4 regions of the Streptomyces sp. NPDC059080 genome follow, and region 1 is predicted to be linked to each of the others. Evidence: riboswitches for the same ligand, from Rfam matches in the RefSeq annotation. Region 1 holds a riboswitch; each other region holds the start of a gene.
What was found. Region 1 has a riboswitch for cobalamin ahead of ACFWWQ_RS27030 (ribonucleoside-diphosphate reductase subunit alpha). Riboswitches for the same ligand answer to the same signal wherever they lie in the genome.

Region 1 (4,364 bases):
TCCAGGCGGTCCTGGACGTGATGGGCGTCGGCGGCGGCGAGAACACCAACTGGTTCGTCAAGGACCTGCCGCTGCTGATCGCGTTCGCGGTGCTCGCCGCGTACACCTACTCCTCGGGACTGCGCGCCCCGGCGCTGATCGCGTTCGTCAAGGACGGGCTGATCTATCTGGTCATCGCCGTCGCGATCATCTACATCCCGATCAAGCTCGGCGGTTTCGACGCGATCTTCCACGCGGCGGGCAAGGCGTTCGCCGAACCGGGCCCGACCGGTAAACCGCGCGGTGAGCTGGCGAGTGGCCCGAACAGCCAGTGGGCGTACGCCACGTTGGCGCTCGGCTCGGCGCTCGCGCTGTTCATGTATCCGCACTCGATCACCGCGACGCTCTCCTCCCGCAGCCGTAACGTGATCCGCCGCAACACCACGATCCTGCCGCTGTACTCGCTGATGCTGGGCTTCCTCGCACTGCTCGGCTTCATGGCGATCAAGGCGGGCACGGAGACCCACGGCAACGCCCAACTCGCCATCCCGCAGCTCTTCGAGGACATGTTCCCGAGCTGGTTCTCCGGCGTGGCGTTCGCCGCGATCGGCATCGGCGCGCTGGTGCCCGCCGCGATCATGTCCATCGCCGCGGCGAACCTCTTCACCCGCAACGTCTACAAGGACTTCCTGCGGCCCGGCGCCACGCCCGAGCAGGAGCACAAGGTCGCCAAGCTGGTGTCGCTGCTGGTGAAGGTCGGCGCGCTGGTCTTCGTCCTCAGCATGGACAAGACCGTGGCGATCAACTTCCAGCTGCTGGGCGGCATCTGGATCCTGCAGACCATGCCGTCACTGGTCGGCGGCCTGTTCACCCGGTGGTTCCACCGCTGGGCGCTGCTGGCCGGCTGGGCCGTCGGCATGGTATACGGCACGCTCGCCGCCTACGGCGTGGCGAGCCCGGCGCAGGCCCACTTCGGCGGCTCCAGCGCGGAGATCCCCGGCATCGGCCAGATCGGCTACATCGGCCTGACGGCGTTCGTCCTCAACGTCGTGGTGACGGTCGTCCTGACCGTCGTCCTGCGCGCCCTCAAGGCCCCCGACGGCACCGACGAGACCAGCCCCGGCGACTACACCGCGGACGTCGACGACAAGGGCGTCACCCCGGACCTGCCGCCCGCGACGGCGGACGTTCCGGCGGGGCGCTGACGTCGCGGACGCGACCTCTCCCCGCAGGCCGCCGTGTCCCTTTCGGGATGCGGCGGCCTGTTGTCGGGGGCGGAGGCCCGCTCGCCCAGTCGTGGCACGGCTCGGCCGACCCGAGACCACTGACAGCCACCCCTCGCTCACCACACCGCACTAGATATGGGGGTGCGCCCAAGAGCCCACCACCACATGTATGCTCATCCTCGCTGTCGCCGCAGGGGAATCCGGTGTGAGTCCGGAACTGTCCCGCAATGGTGTACGAGAGCGCAGATATCCTCCGATATCGCCTGACTGGCGTGCGCCCCGTGAGTCCGAAGACCTGCCGATGGTACGTCCGCGCCGCCCTGGCCCGGACGTCGAGATGTCCGGGCCCCGAGGGATGGGCCGGTGGACGCCGCGCGGGTCTCCGCGCGCCCGAGCGCCCCTGTGTGCCGCCGGGCGCCGCCGCCCGCCGTGGACCGTCCGTCGCGCCTCCCTCCGGCCCCGCCGAGTGAGGGAGAGCACCACGTGACCACCGCGCCACCGCAGTCCGCGACCGACGCCGAGGCCGCAGCGCTTGAGACGGCCACGTTCCCCGCCGACGCCCCCGGCCAGGACCCGCCCGGCACCGCCCTGCTGCGCACCCTGACCGAGCTGACCGCCGACCTGACGGCCACCGACCCCGGCAAGATCGCCGCCGCCGCGCTCCGCGGCCGCCACCCCGGCTCCGACGAGGCCGGGCTGCGGGAGCTGGCGATCGACGCCGCCGCCGGTCTGATCGGCGACGAGCCGCAGTACTCCAAGCTCGCCGCGCGGCTGCTCACCCTCGCCATCGCCGAGGAGGCCGCGCGCGAGGGCGCCGTCTCGTTCTCCGCGTCGGTCGCCACCGGCCACCGCGAGGGCCTGATCGCCGACTCCACCGCCGCGTTCGTCGCCACCCACGCCGCGGAGCTGGACGCCCTCGTCACCCGGGCGCTGGCCGACGGCGCCGACGACCGGTTCGGCTACTTCGGGCTGCGCACCGTCCACTCCCGCTACCTGCTGCGCCACCCCACCACCCGGCAGGTCATCGAGACCCCGCAGCACTTCCTGCTCCGGGTCGCCTGCGGTCTGGCCGAGGACGACTCGGCGCGGGCACTGGCCGACGTCGCCGAGCTGTACCGTCTGACCAGCTCGCTGTCGTACCTGCCCTCCTCCCCCACCCTCTTCAACTCCGGCACCCGCCACCCGCAGATGTCGTCCTGCTATCTGCTGGACTCGCCGCTGGACGAGCTGGATTCGATCTACGACCGCTACCACCAGGTCGCCCGGCTCTCCAAGCACGCCGGTGGCATCGGCCTCTCGTACTCCCGTATCCGGGCCCGCGGTTCGCTGATCCGCGGCACCAACGGGCACTCCAACGGCATCGTGCCGTTCCTGCGGACGCTGGACGCCTCGGTCGCGGCGGTCAACCAGGGCGGGCGCCGCAAGGGCGCCGCCTGCGTCTACCTGGAGACCTGGCACGCGGACATCGAGGAGTTCCTGGAGCTGCGCGACAACACCGGCGAGGAGGCGCGGCGTACCCACAACCTGAACATCGCGCACTGGATCCCCGACGAGTTCATGCGCCGCGTCGAGGCCGACGCCGACTGGTCGCTGTTCTCCCCCTCGGACGCGCCGGAGCTGGTCGACCTGTGGGGCGACGAGTTCGACGCCGCGTACCGCACGGCGGAGGCCGAGGGCCGCGCCACCAAGCAGGTCCCGGCGCGGGTGCTGTACTCCCGGATGATGCGGACGCTGGCGCAGACCGGCAACGGCTGGATGACCTTCAAGGACCACGCCAACCGCACCGCCAACCAGACCGCCGAGCCCGGCAAGGTCGTCCACTCCTCCAACCTCTGCACGGAGATCCTGGAGGTCACCGACGACGGCGAGACCGCGGTCTGCAACCTCGGTTCGGTCAATCTCGCGGCACACCTCGGCGACCCCGCCGCCGGGTGGGAGGACGCGATGGACTGGGAGCGGCTGGACGCCACCGTCCGCACCGCCGTCACCTTCCTCGACCGCGTGGTGGACATCAACTTCTACCCGACCGAGCAGGCGGCGGCCTCCAACTCCCGCTGGCGGCCGGTGGGTCTGGGCCTGATGGGCCTCCAGGACGTCTTCTTCCGGCTGCGGCTGCCGTTCGACTCGCCCGAGGCGCGTGCGCTGTCCACCCGGATCTCCGAGCGGATCATGCTCGCGGCGTACGAGGCGTCCGCGGACCTCGCCGAGCGGCACGGCCCGCACCAGGCGTGGTCGGCGACCCGTACCGCCCGCGGAGTGCTCCACCCCGACCACTACCCGGACGCCGAGCCGCTCTGGGCGGACCGCTGGGCCGCGCTGCGCGCCCGCGTCGCCGAGACCGGTATGCGCAACTCGCTGCTGCTGGCCATCGCCCCGACCGCGACGATCGCCTCCATCGCGGGCGTCTACGAGTGCATCGAGCCGCAGGTCTCCAACCTCTTCAAGCGCGAAACCCTCTCCGGCGAGTTCCTCCAGGTCAACGCGTACCTGATCGAGGAGCTGAAGGCGCTGGGACTGTGGGACGCCCGCACCCGGGACGCGCTGCGCGACGCCAGCGGCTCGATCCAGGACGTCTCCTGGATCCCCGAGGAGACCCGGGCGCTGTACCGCACCGCCTGGGAGATCCCGCAGCGCGCGCTGATCGACATGGCCGCGGCCCGGACGCCGTACCTCGACCAGAGCCAGTCGCTGAACCTCTTCATGGCGTCGCCGACCATCGGCAAGCTCAGCTCGATGTACGCCTACGCCTGGAAGCGCGGCATCAAGACCACGTACTACCTGCGCTCGCGTCCGGCGACCCGGATCGCGCAGTCCGCCCGCGCGGCCGTCCCCGCGCAGCTGCCGGTGGCCGACCCCGAAGCGGTCGCCTGCTCCCTGGAAAACCCCGAGTCCTGCGAGGCCTGCCAGTAATGCCCGACACCACCCTCACCCCTGACGCCGCCGCGGCCCACACCGCGACCACCGGCACGAAGAACCTCCTCGACCCGGGCTTCGAGCTGACCCTGCGGCCCATGCGGTACCCGGACTTCTACGACCGCTACCGCGACGCGATCAAGAACACCTGGACCGTCGAGGAGGTCGACCTCCACTCCGACGTCACCGACCTCGCCAAGCTCTCCCCGGGCGAGCAGCACCTGATCGGCCGCCTGGTGGCGTTCT
Region 2 (4,364 bases), on a different contig from region 1:
GCCACCGAGCCACAGCCCGGCCAGCGCCGCCGCCAGGCCCGCGATCAGCAGCGGCAGCCCGAGACCCGCGCCCGCCTGCGCCAGCAGGCCGTACGTCCCGGCGCACACGCCCAGCAGCCCGCCGAGCGTCAGCGCCGCCGTGGTCCGCCGCACGGTGCGCGGTACCTCGGCCCGGCGCCCGTACCCCCGCGCGTCCATCGCCCCGGCCAGCGCCACCGAACGCTCCAACGCGCCCTCCAGCACCGGCAGCCCCACCTGGAGCAGCGCCGCGAACCCGCGGTCCGGGCGCCCCCGCAGCCGCCGCGCCGCCCGCAGCCGCCGCACATCGGCGACCAGATGCGGCGCGAACGTCATCGCCACGACCACCGCCACGCCCGCCTCGTACAGCGCCCCCGGCAGCGACTTCAGCAGCCGCGCCGGGCTGGCCAGCGCGTTCGCGGCGCCCACACAGATCAGCAGGGTGGCGAGCTTCAGCCCGTCGTAGAGCGCGAAGACCATGCCCTCCGCGGTGACCCGGCCACCCACCCGGACGCCCTGCGCCCACGCGGGCAGCGGCAGTTCCGGCAGCGTCACCAGGGTGTGCGTCCCCGGCACCGGCGACCCCAGCACGAACGCGAACACCAGCCGGATGCCCAGCACCAGCAGCCCCAGCTTCACGAACGCGCCGTACGAACGGGCCCACGGCGCATCCGTGCGCCGCGCCGCCACGACATAACCGGCCACCGCGATCAGCAGCCCCAGCAGCAACGGATTGGTCGTCCGCGACGCCGCCGCGGCCAGCCCCAGCGCCCACAGCCACCAGGCGCCCGCGTGCAGCGCCGTGCTCCGGGTGGCCTGCGACGCCCTCATCCGCGACGGCGACGGGCCTGCCACACCGCCGCCGCTCCCAGCACCACGACCGCCGCGCCGCCACCGAGCAGCCCCGCCGACGGCCCGCCGCCGTCCGCCCCGGCCGACGGCTTCCCCGAAGCCTTCGGCTCGGACCTACCCGAACCGCTCACCTGCTCCGCGCACCCCGCCTCCGGATACCCGGCGACCCCGCACAACAGCCCCTGCGCGTCGTACCGCAGCGGCTTCGCCACCGCGGCCAGCGCCTCACCGGCCGACGCGTCCTCGGGCACCCGCGCACACGCCGTCCGCTCCCGCGGTGGCCGCTCACCGCCCGGTGCGTCCGCCGCCGACCCGAAGTCGACGACGACGCCGACCCGCTTCGTCCCGGACTTCTGCGGCGTACCGGAGCACAGCTTCCCGAAATCGGCTGCCGCCCGCGGCCGGTCCACCGCCGACGACTCCGCGCTGACCGTGAACCGGAAACCGGCCACCGCACCGTCCGCGGGCCGCAGCGTCGCCGGGCCCTGCGTCGCGTACGCCCACGTGCCGCCCGCGCCATCCCAGAACGACCAGTACCGGTACTCCTGCGCCTGCGCCGGGCCCGCGCCCAGCGCCGTCACCGCTCCGGCCAGCGCCAGCGCACCGGCCCACCGCGACCGCCGCATCACTGCCCGCGCTTCCGGCGGCCGCTCAGCAGGAACCCGATACCGGCACCCGCGGCGAGCCCCACCGGCACCAGCCACCAGGCGCTGATCGAGCCGGTGCCCTTCTCCTTCGGCACCGCCTTCTTTGCGGCGTCGGACGGCTTCGGGCCCGTCGCGTTCAGCGCGGCCACCAGATCCGTACCGCCGAAGTCCCGCGGGTCGGTGCCCGTGGCGTGCGCCGCCAGCACCAGCTGCGCGTACGCCGCCGGACCGGCCTGCTTCGCCCACGCCGGGCCGTTCTTCTCCAGCCACGCCAGCGGCTTGGCCGCCGCCGCGCCGTGCCCGCCGGCGGCCAGCGCCACCACCGCGTCCGCGGTGTTCCCGACGTCCGGCTGCGGCTTCGCGCCCGGCATCGCCGACATCAGATGCTGCCCGTGCGCGTCCATCTCCTTCACCAGGTACGCGCTCGCGCCCGACGCGGCGGACCGCAGCGCGGCCGCATCCGCCCCGGTCGGCTCCTTCTTCCCGTCGCCGCAGTCGGGCGCGGCCACCGGGGCGTCGGCGTCCTTGCCCGCCGCCGGGACGACGAAGCCCTTGCCGAGCGCGCCGGTCGCCGCGGCGGCCGAGGCGTCCGCGTTCGCCGCCGCGCCCTTGAGCTGGAAGGTGAACGCACCCCGCTCGGCGGGCTTCACCGCGCACCCGAGCCGGAACGTCAGCAGCCCCTCGTACGGCGTGTGCCCCTTCGGCGACTCCACCGTCGCCGGGTCCTCGCCCGCCGCGGCCAGCGCACCGATGACCACCGCGGTGGAGTTGGCGTCGCTGGGCGACCCCGGCATCGACGGCCAGCCGCCGTCGTCGTTCTGCACCGACGTCAGCCAGTGCACCGCCTTGTCCACCGCCCGGCCGTGCCCGCCGAGCGCCGCCAGCGCCTGCACCGCCGCGCCCGTCTGGTTGGTGTCCCGCATCGTCGACGCGCCGCATGCCTTCGCGGTGTCGGCGCGGTACGCGGTGAACGCGCCGTCGGCGCACTGCTGGCCGGTCAGCCAGTCCACGGCCGCGGCGGCGGGCTTGACCTGCACGGTGTGCTGGGCGAGCAGCGCCAGCGACTGCCGCCACACGCCGTCGTACTGCGGGTCGCCGGAGCCGTACAGGCCCGCGGGCAGCTTCTTGGGGGACGGCGTCGGAGCGGCGAACGCGGCGGGCGCGGTCGCCGCGAACGGCACGAGCGCCGCGGCGCACACCACGGCGGCGCGGCGCACCAGGGCGGCGCGGGAAGGGGCCAGGGGGGCCATCGTCGGTGCCTCTCAGTCAGGTCGCTCGGGGCGTCGCGGGGCGGACGGCCGCGCTCGGCCCTCCACCCGCACGACGGCCGGGGCCGTACGCGGTGGCACCGGGCTCAGCTCCGTATACCTCGACGGTGCCGCCACCGGTCCGGCCGCTGCACGCGGCCCGCCGGTGGCGGGAGCCTGTCGCGCCCCATCGGGTGTTCCGGCTCGTGCGGACCGCGCCCACGGCGCACGTCCGCCCTGACGGTTGCGGGTCAGCGCCGGAATTTCACCGGCTTCCCCCGATCGGGCACAGATGGAGTTGTCCGCACATTTTAGCGGTCGCCCCGCTACGCCCACCCGGCGCCGGGACGGCGACCACCGCGGTACGACGGCCGACGGGGCCCGACGGTCACCGCCGTACGGCCGCCACCGGGGCGCGGCGGTCACGCCGAGACCCGTCGGCCGCCCCGTGGCGTACGCCTCACACCGCCGCGGCGGCGCGGGCCCCGCCGCCGGTTCCCGGAGACCCTGTGGACTCCTGCTCCGGGAGGTGGTATCAGTTCAACGACCCATAACTGACGCGCCGTCAGAATTGCTTGAGTGCCGGTCCGCCGCCCCGGCGGATCGCCCGGGACGGCGCCGGACACGCTCGACGCGCAGGCAGTTGACGGAAGTTCCCACCCCGCCCCGGACGCCGGGCGGGGCGGCCGACCGCGGGAGGCGGCAGCCATGAGCGACCTCGTCGAACACGGCAAGCTCTACATAGGCGGTGAATTCGTCGACCCCGCCGGACCCGACACCCTCGACGTGATCTCCCCGCACACCGAACAGCTCATCGGCCGCGTCCCGCACGCCACCCGCGCCGACGTCGACCGCGCCGTCACCGCAGCCCGCACCTCCTTCGACTCCGGCGTCTGGGCCGACGCCCCACTGGACGAGCGGATCGCGGTGGTCACCCGTATCAAGGACGCCTTCGCCGTCCGCAGCGAGGAGATCGCCAAGGTCATCAGCGCCGAGAACGGCACCCCCTACACCTCCGGCGTGATGGTCCAGTCGCTCGCCGCGATGCTGGTGTGGGACGCCGCGCTGACCGTGGCCCGCGACTTCCCGTTCGAGGAACGCCGCGACGGTCTCCTCGGCCCGCTGCTCATCCGCCGCGAGCCCGCCGGAGTCGTCGCCGCGGTCGTCCCCTGGAACGTCCCGCAGTTCACCGCCGCCGCCAAACTGGCCCCCGCCCTCCTCGCCGGATGCTCCGTCGTCCTCAAGGTCTCGCCCGAGACGCCGCTCGACGCGTACCTCCTCGCCGACATCGCGACGGAGGCGGGCCTGCCGCCGGGCGTCCTGTCGATCCTCCCCGCCGACCGCGAGGTCAGCGAATACCTCGTCGGGCATCCCGGCGTCGACAAGGTGTCGTTCACCGGCTCCGTCGCCGCCGGGAAACGCGTCATGGAGGTCGCCGCCCGCAACCTCAGCCGCGTCACCCTGGAGCTGGGCGGCAAATCCGCCGCGGTGATCCTGCCCGACGCCGACCTGGACGCGGCGGTCGCCGGGATCACCCCGTTCGCCTGGATGCTCAACGGCCAGGCGTGCGTCGCCCAGACCCGCATCCTCGCCCCGCGCT
Region 3 (4,364 bases), on a different contig from region 1:
TCGTCGATCACCTCGCCGAGCATCTGGAACCCGCCGCAGATGCCCAGCACCGGACGGCCCTCGGCGGCCCGCCGGGCGACCGCGTCGGCGAGCCCCCGCTCCCGCAGCCAGGCCAGCGCCCGCACCGTGCCGCGGGTGCCCGGCAGTACCACCAGATCCGCGTCGGCCAGCTCCTCGGCGCGGTCCACGAACCGCACCACCACGCCCGGTTCGGCGGCCAGCGCGTCCACGTCCGTGAAGTTCGACATCAGCGGCACCGCCGCGACCGCCACCCGCAGCACATCGGCGCCGTGCGGCGGCGCCACCACGCTCTCGCGGACCGCGCCGCGCAGCGACACCCGCAGCCCGTCCTCCTCGTCGATGCCCAGACCGTGCGCGAACGGCAGCACGCCCAGCGACGGCCGCCCGGTCAGCTCCCGCAGCATGTCCAGGCCCGGCTCCAGCAGCGCCACATCGCCGCGGAACTTGTTGACGAGATACCCGGCGACCAGCGCCTGGTCCTCCTTCGACAGCAGCGCCGTCGTCCCGAAGAACGACGCGAACACGCCGCCCCGGTCGATGTCGCCGACCACCACCACCGGCAGCCGCCCGGCCCGCGCGATGCCCATGTTGACGATGTCGGTCCGCCGCAGATTGATCTCCGCCGGGGAGCCCGCGCCCTCACAGATCACCACGTCATGGGCGCGCCGCAGCTCCGCCAGACAGTCGGTGACGGTGGCCAGCAACTCCGCGCGCCCACCGGGCCGCGCCCCGCTCCCGGGGCGCCCGAAGTACCCCTGCGCGCTCATCTCGCCGACCGGTTTGCCGAGCAGCACCACCTGGCTGCTGCGGTCCCCGCCGGGCTTGAGCAGCACCGGGTTCATCAGCGCGGACGGCTCCACCCGGGCTGCCGCCGCCTGCATCGCCTGCGCCCGGCCGATCTCCGCGCCGTCCCGCGTCACGAACGAGTTCAGCGACATGTTCTGCGCCTTGAACGGCGCGACGTTCACGCCCTGCCGCACCAGCCAGCGGCAGATCCCCGCGGTCACCACGCTCTTGCCCGCGTCGGAGGTGGTCCCCGCGATCAGCAGCCCGCCGCCCGTCACCGGATCCTGCCCTTCCGCCGGGCGAGGGCCGGGCGCACCGCGCCCGCCAGCAGCCGCCCGGCCACCGTCGTCGTCAACGCCAGCACGCTCACCCGGCGCGAGAGCCGCACCGCCCGCGCGATGTCCTCCGTCGCCACCGGCCGCCCCGCTCCGTTCAGCCGCGGCCGGTGCTCGATACGCCCGCCGTATGCCAGCGTCCCGCCGAGCCGTACGCCCAGCGCCCCCGCGAACGCGGCCTCCACCGGGCCCGCGTTGGGACTCGGATGCGCTCCGCCGTCGCGCCGCCAGGCCCGCGCGGCGCCGCGCCGGTCCGGGGCGGCGAGCACGGTGAGCGCGGCGGTCAGCCGGGAGCCGGGCCACCCGGCCACATCGTCCAGCCGCGCCGACGCCCAGCCGAACCGGCGGTGGCGGGGCGACTTGTGACCCACCATCGCGTCGAGGGTGTTCACCGCCCGGAACGCCACCAGGCCCGGGACACCGCCGACGGCGCCCCACACCAGCGCGCCCACCACGGCGTCCGAGGTGTTCTCCGCGACCGACTCGACGACCGCCCGCGCCATCTGCGGCCCGTCCAGCGCCTGCGGGTCCCGGCCGCACAGATGCGGCAGCCGCCGCCGCGCCCCCGCCAGGTCCCCGGCGGCCAGCGCCTCGCCGACGGCCCGCGCCTCCCGGCCCAGCGAGGTGCCGCCCAGCACCGACCAGACGGTCGCGGCGGTCAGCGCGGTGGCGGCGGCGGTACGGGCGGGGGAGGGGACGGGCGCGGGGCCGCGCACCGCGCGCCGCAGCAGGGCGGCACCGGCGGTGGCACCGCCCGCGCAGAACAGGGCGTGCACGGCGCCGTGGCCGCGGTGGTCGCGCCAGAGCCGGGCCTCGACGGCCGCCGCGGCGCGCCCGAAGGCGGCCACCGGATGGCCGCGCCGCGGGTCGGCGGCGAGCAGATCACCGAGAAAGCCCAGGGCCGCACCGCACGCGTAGGTGGCGTGTTCGGCACGCATCGGATCAGACCGCCGTCACGCCTCGACGGATCACCGAAGACACACGGGAGACTCTGAACGGGCTGCCAGGCATGGCGATATGTCCTCACTCAGGGTCCGCGCCCTGGTTCGACGTGACGGCGACAGGAGTCTCCTGGCTCCCCGGATCGGCGTTTCCTCCGGCCTTCCAGCCCTGGCGTGCGCCCGTCGGGCGTGCACGAGGCGGACCGTGACCTTCGTCGGAGGAACGCTCCCCGGTGACAGTGGCGGGACCGCGCCGGATTCGCACCGGACTTCCTCTGCTGTCGCCGATTGGCGTGGGAAGTCCACCACGCCCCGCCAACCCCGTCAACTCGCCCGTGACCTGCGACGCCGCGGTACCGCACGGCCTGTGGCGCACACCACAGGCCCCGTACGACGCACGGCGCCCGGCCACCGCGGAACTGCGGTGACCGGGCGCCGTGCGCGCGCTGCCGGACGGGTCAGGCGGCGACGATCAGATAGATGCCGTACGCCACCGCGGCCGCGCAGACCGCGTACGCGGCGAGGCCGCCGATCCGCGCGCCGGTGCTCGGGGCGCCCGCCGTGGCGGCCGCGCCCTCCTGCCGGGTACGGGCCGTGCCGACGATGCCGACCGTGAACAGGCCCACGATCCCGACCGTCACCACCAGGGTGACGCCGAAGACCTGGCCGAGAGCTGCCCAGTCGATGCTCATGCTGCGGTTCCTCAGAGTCGGGCGGTCAGCCGGCGGCTGTCGCGGTCGTGGCGCGCGGGGCGCTCGCGGCGTGGGCGGCCTCCGCGCCCTCGGCGGGCACGAGCGTCCCGGCCGGGGGAGGGGTGACCGTCTGGAGAGCCACGGTGACCACACCGGGCGGCTCCGTGGCCTCGGCCTCGTTGACGTTGGTGTGGTCGATGGGCTTGCGGCGGGAGGCGGCCCAGATGGCGCCGCAGATGCCGAGCGCGAGGACGGCGACGGCGGTGATGCCCCAGTCGCCCTGGCCGGCCAGGAGCGCGGCACCGGCGGAGACCAGGCCCGCGGCCGGCAGCGTCAGGCACCAGGCGACGACCATCCGCACCGCCGTCGACCAGCGCACCACGCCGCCCTTGCGGCCCAGACCCGAACCCATCACCGCACCCGAGCAGACCTGGGTGGTGGAGAGCGCGAAGCCGAGGTGGGAGGAGGCCAGGATGGTGGCCGCGGCGCTGGTCTGGGCGGCGAAGCCCTGCGGCGGCTGGATGTCGGTGATGCCCTTGCCCATCGTGCGGATGATCCGCCAGCCGCCCAGGTACGTGCCGAGGGCGATGGCCAGACCGGCCGAGGCGATGACCCACAGCGGCGGGTCGGCGTGCGGGGCGACCACACCGCCGGTGATCAGCGCGAGGGTGATCACGCCCATCGTCTTCTGCGCGTCGTTGGTGCCGTGCGCCAGCGAGACCAGCGCCGCCGAGGCGATCTGCCCGGCGCGGTACCCCTTGGCCGTCTCCTGCTCGTCACGGCCCCGGGACAGCCGGTACGTCAGCCGGGTCGCGGCCATCGACGCGATACCGGCGACCACCGGGGCGGCCACGGCCGGGATGAGGACCTTCATCACCACGGCGCCGCCGTGCACACCGTTGGTGCCCACGGACACCAGCGTGGCGCCGATCAGACCGCCGAACAGGGCGTGGGAGGAGCTGGAGGGGAGGCCGGCGAGCCAGGTGAGGAGGTTCCAGACGATCGCGCCGACCAGACCGGCGAAGATCACTTCAGGTCTGATACCGGCGCTTTCGTCGATGATCCCGCCGGAGATGGTCTTGGCGACCTCCACGGACAGGAACGCGCCGACGAGGTTGAGGACCGCCGACATCGCCACCGCGATTTTGGGCTGCAGCGCGCCGGTGGAGATGGTGGTGGCCATGGCGTTGGCCGTGTCGTGGAAGCCGTTCGTAAAGTCGAACACCAAGGCCGTGACGATCACGATCCCGATGAGAAGCGTGATGTGTTCCATTCACCCAGGCAATCAGTTCGAAGGTCAGTGACGCCGGAAACGTACGAAGGGTGGGTGAACGGGAGGTGAACGCGGCCGGGCGCAGCAATGACGCCGTCGCAGTGTTCGAGAGGAGGTATCTCACACGTCACTTCCGCCCCATCTGTACGTGGCTCGAATGTGCTGCCGCGCGACCCGATTCCGGCTTGTTCCACGACGCGTGAACGGCATGCGAACGGCCCCGTCGCGGTGCGTCACCCCGCTGGTGAACGGCGCGGGAGCCGTCCCGGCGACCACCCGGACCCGGCGCGGTCCCGCGCCCCCCGACCGGCCCGCG
Region 4 (4,364 bases), on a different contig from region 1:
CGCCGGCCGGGGCGGCGCCCAGGACGTGCAGACCGTCGCGGATCTGGGCGTCCTTGACCTCGCAGAGCCAGCCGTCGACGTGCAGCAGGAAGTCGTCGAAGCCGTCGTCGTCGGGGCGGTCCGCAAGGCCCAGGTCGTGGTCGAGCCTGGCGGCCTGGATGAGGGTCCAGATCTGGGCGCGGATCGCCGGGAGCTTCGCCGGGTCCATGGCGCTGATCTGCGCGTATTCGTCGAGGAGTTGTTCCAGGCGGGCGATGTCGCCGTACGAGTCGGCGCGCGCCATCGGCGGGACGAGGTGGTCGACGAGGGTGGCGTGGACGCGGCGCTTGGCCTGGGTGCCCTCGCCGGGGTCGTTGACGAGGAACGGGTAGATGAGGGGGAGATCACCGAGGGCGGCGTCGGGGCCGCAGGCGGCGGAGAGGCCCGCGTTCTTGCCGGGCAGCCACTCCAGGTTGCCGTGCTTACCGAGGTGGATCATGGCGTCGGCGCCGAACCCGCCGTCGTCGGCGGAGGCGGCGATCCAGCGGTAGGCGGCCAGGTAGTGGTGGGACGGCGGCAGATCGGGGTCGTGGTAGATCGCGATCGGGTTCTCGCCGAAGCCGCGCGGCGGCTGGATGAGGATCAGCAGATTGCCGCGGCGCAGGGCGGCGAGGACGATGTCGCCCTCCGGGTCGCGGCCCGGCTTGTCCGCGTGGCTGCGGTCGAGGAACATCTCGCCGGGCGGCGGGCCCCAGTGCGCCTCGACGGTGTTGCGCAGCTCCTGCGGGAGCGTGGCGTACCAGCGCTTGTAGTCGGCGGCGGGGATGCGGACGGGGTTACGGGCGAGCTGTTCCTCCGTCAGCCACTCCTGGTCGTGGCCGCCCGCGTCGATGAGGGCGTAGATCAGCTCGTCGCCGTCACCGGAAGCCAGACCCGGGACCTCCTCGTCGCCGAAGTCGTAACCCTCGTCGCGCAGGCGGCGCAGGAGGGCGACGGCGGAGGCGGGGGTGTCGAGGCCGACGGCGTTGCCGATGCGGGAGTGCTTGGTGGGGTACGCGGAGAGGACCAGCGCCAGCTTCTTGTCCTGGGCCGGGATGTGGCGCAGGCGGGCGTGGCGGACGGCGATCCCGGCGACGCGGGCGGCGCGCTCGGGGTCGGCGGCGTACGTCGGCAGGCCGTCCTCGTCGATCTCCTTGAAGGAGAACGGGACGGTGATCAGGCGGCCGTCGAACTCGGGGACGGCGATCTGGGTGGCGGCGTCCAGCGGGGAGAGGCCCTCGTCGTTCTCCTCCCAGGCGGCGCGGTTACCTGTCAGGCAGAGTGCCTGAAGGATCGGCACGTCCAGGGCGGCGAGCGCGCCCGCGTCCCAGGACTCGTCGTCGCCACCGGCGGACGCCTCGGCCGGCTTGGTGCCGCCCGCGGCGAGGACGGTGGTGACGATGGCGTCGGCCGGGCGCAGCGCGTCGATCAGCTCCGGCTCGGGCGCCCGCAGCGAGGCGACGAAGAGCGGCAGCGGGCGGCCCCCGGCCTCCTCGATCTTGGTGCACAGCGCGTCGACGAAGCCGGTGTTGCCGCTCATGTGGTGGGCGCGGTAGTAGAGCACCGGGATGAGCGGGCCGTCGATGTCCTTACGGGCCGTGGGCCGCTCCAGCTCGCCCCAGGTCGGCGCGGGCTGCGGCGGTGCGAAGCCGTGGCCGGTCAGCAGGACGGTGTCGGAGAGGAAACGGGCGAGGCGGCCGAGGTTCTCGGGCCCGCCGTGCGCAAGGTAGGCGTGCGCCTCGGCGGCGGTGCCGACCGGGACGGTGGACGCCTCCATCAGCTGGGCGTCCGGGGCTTGTTCGCCGGTGAGGACGACGACGGGGCGGTGCTGGTCCTCGGCGAGGAGGAGGTCCAGCCCCTCCTCCCAGGCGCGGATGCCGCCGAGGAGGCGGACCACGACGAGGTCGACGCCGTCGAGCAGCGCGGGGAGTTCGGCGAGGTCGAGCCGGGCCGGGTTGGCGAGCCGGAACGGCACGGGGCCGCCGGCGGCTCGGGCGCTGAGGAGATCGGTGTCGGAGGTCGACAGCAGCAGAAGCATGCGAGCGCAGAGCCTTCCTCGGGGTATCCGCGCCCCGGGTGGTTCGTTGGACGGCGGGAGTTCCTGACTCACCCGGCAGGTGCCGGGCTCACAGTGGCGGGACCGCGCCGGACTCTCACCGGGCTTCCTCCCATGTCGCCGTCTCCGGCGTCGGCGGGCCGGACGACCCACCGGAGTGAATGGTAAGGGCTGATGCGCTGGCAGGGGAGGGGGGCTTGGGGTCGGGGAGCGGGTGGCGGGCCCAGGCCGGGCCCCGGCCCCTGCGGGGTGCCCGTACGGGATCGCGGGCGCCCCTCCCCGTGGCCCGTACGTGGCCCGTACGTGGCCCGGCTCGCCGTGGCCGTCCGGGGCGACGTCGGTATGCTCGCGGCCATGCCGCCCTCCCCCTCGAACCGGCCCCCCGGGGCCCAGCCGCCGCTGCGCGAGCGCGGTGACGCCTGCCCGGGAGCGCTGCGACCGCACGCGGCGGCGGACGGTGCGCTGGCCCGCGTACGGGTGCCCGCCGGGGAGTTGACGGCACGTCAGGCAATGGCGTTGGCGGACGCGGCGGAGCGGTTCGGGGACGGGGAACTCTCCCTCACCTCGCGCGGGAACGTGGAGTTGCGCGGCCTCGGCGACGGCTGCGGCGACGACCTGGCCGCCCTGCTGGCCGACGCCGGGCTGCTGCCCTCCGTACGCCATGAGCGCGTCCGCAACCTCATCGCCTCACCGCTCGCCGGAATCGACGGACGCGCCCCCGCCGACGTGCGGCGGTGGGCCCGTGAGCTGGACGAACTGCTCTGCGGGCAGGAGTGGACGGCGCGGCTTTCGGGCCGCTTCCTCTTCGTGCTGGACGACGGCCGGGGCGATGTGGCGGGCCTCGGCGGGGATGTGACCTTGGTCGCAGAAGCCGCAGAAGCCGTCGCAGAAGTTGCAGAAATTGCAGAAGTCTTCGCAGAAGCCGCAGAAGTTGCAGAAGTTGCAGAAGTTGCAGAACCGGGGGCGTCCGCTCTCCTCTTCCTCGGCGGCCCTGGTGGCCCCGGTGGCCCTGGTGGCTCCGGCGGCCCTGGTGGCTCCGGCGGCCCCGGCGACCCCGGTGGCCCCGACAGCCCCGACAGCCCCGACAGCCCCGACGACGGTGTCGGGCCGGCCCTACGGATCCCCGCCGCCCACGCCGCCCGGGCCGCGCTCGCCGCCGCCCGGGTCTTCCTCGACGCCGTCGACGCGAGCGGCAGCGGCGCCTGGCGGTTCCGGGATCTGCCGGGGGGCGCGGCGCCGACCGTGCGCGCCGTCGGCGAGCGGCTGCGCGCCGACGGGATTTCCGCCGTGTACGTGCCGCCCGGCGACGTCCCGGCCCGGCCGGAGCGCGGCGCGCCCACCCCGGCGCCCGGCCTCGTCGAAGGCCCCGGCGGGCGCCGCGCGCTGAGCGTCCCGGCGCCGCTGGGGCGGCTGACCGGCGCGCAGTGGCGCCTTCTGGCCCGTACCGCCGCCGAGGGGGACGGCACGCTCCGGCTGACCCCGTGGCGCGGCGTCCTCGTCCCCGGGCTGTCCGCGCCGGTGGCCGCCGCCCGGCTGCGGGAGTGCGCGGACGCGGGCCTGGTCACCGACGCGGACTCGCCCTGGCACCGGCTCGGCGCCTGCACCGGGCGCCCCGGGTGCGCCAAGTCCCTGACCGACGTACGGGCCGACGCGTCCGCCGTGGCGACGGCCCTGGGGCGCGCCACCGCGCTGCCGGTGCAGTGGTCCGGCTGCGCCCGCCGCTGCGGCCACCCGCACGGCACCTGGATCGACGTCCTGGCGACCGACGGCGGCTACGACGTCAGCGTGGTCCGGCCGGGGGCGCCACCCGAGCCGCTCGCGGCGGGCGCCACCGTGCGGCAGGTCGCGGACGCCGTCGCGCCCGGGATGCCCCCGGCGGCCCCCGGCACCACGCCGTGACCGCCACCGGGCCGCGCCCCGGGCCCCGGCCCCGTTAGCGCGTACCCCACCCCGATTCAGCATCCCGATTCAGCACTCCGATGCAGCACTCCGATTTCTCCCGCCCACCACCCACCCACCACACCGAGGGCACCGTGTTCGACTACGAGAAGGACGGGGCGGCGATCTACCGCCAGTCCTTTGCCACCATCCGCGCCGAGGCGGACCTCGCGGGGCTGCCCGCCGACGTCAGCCGGGTCGCGGTCCGGATGATCCACGCCTGCGGCATGGTCGACCTCGTCCGCGACCTCGCCTACTCCCCCGGCGTGGTGGCGAGCGCGCGCGCCGCGCTGCGCGCCGGTGCGCCGATCCTGTGCGACGCGAACATGGTCGCCAGCGGCGTCACCCGCAA

Region 2: it holds a riboswitch for cobalamin, as region 1 does, so the genes downstream of both, ACFWWQ_RS04400 (prenyltransferase/squalene oxidase repeat-containing protein) here and ACFWWQ_RS27030 (ribonucleoside-diphosphate reductase subunit alpha) in region 1, are expected to answer to the same signal.
Region 3: it holds a riboswitch for cobalamin, as region 1 does, so the genes downstream of both, ACFWWQ_RS21540 (cobalamin biosynthesis protein) here and ACFWWQ_RS27030 (ribonucleoside-diphosphate reductase subunit alpha) in region 1, are expected to answer to the same signal.
Region 4: it holds a riboswitch for cobalamin, as region 1 does, so the genes downstream of both, cobN (cobaltochelatase subunit CobN) here and ACFWWQ_RS27030 (ribonucleoside-diphosphate reductase subunit alpha) in region 1, are expected to answer to the same signal.

What each region holds. Positions count from the first base shown of each region.
Region 1 is NZ_JBHYGX010000052.1:16,198-20,561, forward strand. It holds gene mctP (monocarboxylate uptake permease MctP) at 1-1,184, shown strand, start outside; cobalamin riboswitch at 1,354-1,523, shown strand; gene ACFWWQ_RS27030 (ribonucleoside-diphosphate reductase subunit alpha) at 1,689-4,115, shown strand; gene ACFWWQ_RS27035 (ribonucleotide-diphosphate reductase subunit beta) at 4,115-4,364, shown strand, end outside.
Region 2 is NZ_JBHYGX010000004.1:132,514-136,877, forward strand. It holds gene ACFWWQ_RS04390 (energy-coupling factor transporter transmembrane protein EcfT) at 1-849, opposite strand, end outside; gene ACFWWQ_RS04395 (SCO2322 family protein) at 846-1,496, opposite strand; gene ACFWWQ_RS04400 (prenyltransferase/squalene oxidase repeat-containing protein) at 1,496-2,767, opposite strand; cobalamin riboswitch at 2,936-3,076, opposite strand; gene ACFWWQ_RS04405 (aldehyde dehydrogenase) at 3,473-4,364, shown strand, end outside.
Region 3 is NZ_JBHYGX010000029.1:45,660-50,023, reverse strand. It holds gene ACFWWQ_RS21545 (cobyric acid synthase) at 1-1,085, opposite strand, end outside; gene ACFWWQ_RS21540 (cobalamin biosynthesis protein) at 1,082-2,080, opposite strand; cobalamin riboswitch at 2,207-2,360, opposite strand; gene ACFWWQ_RS21535 (hypothetical protein) at 2,542-2,775, opposite strand; gene ACFWWQ_RS21530 (anion permease) at 2,801-4,048, opposite strand.
Region 4 is NZ_JBHYGX010000055.1:23,018-27,381, reverse strand. It holds gene cobN (cobaltochelatase subunit CobN) at 1-2,056, opposite strand, end outside; cobalamin riboswitch at 2,093-2,244, opposite strand; gene ACFWWQ_RS27565 (cobalamin biosynthesis protein CobG) at 2,429-3,973, shown strand; gene ACFWWQ_RS27560 (precorrin-8X methylmutase) at 4,108-4,364, shown strand, end outside.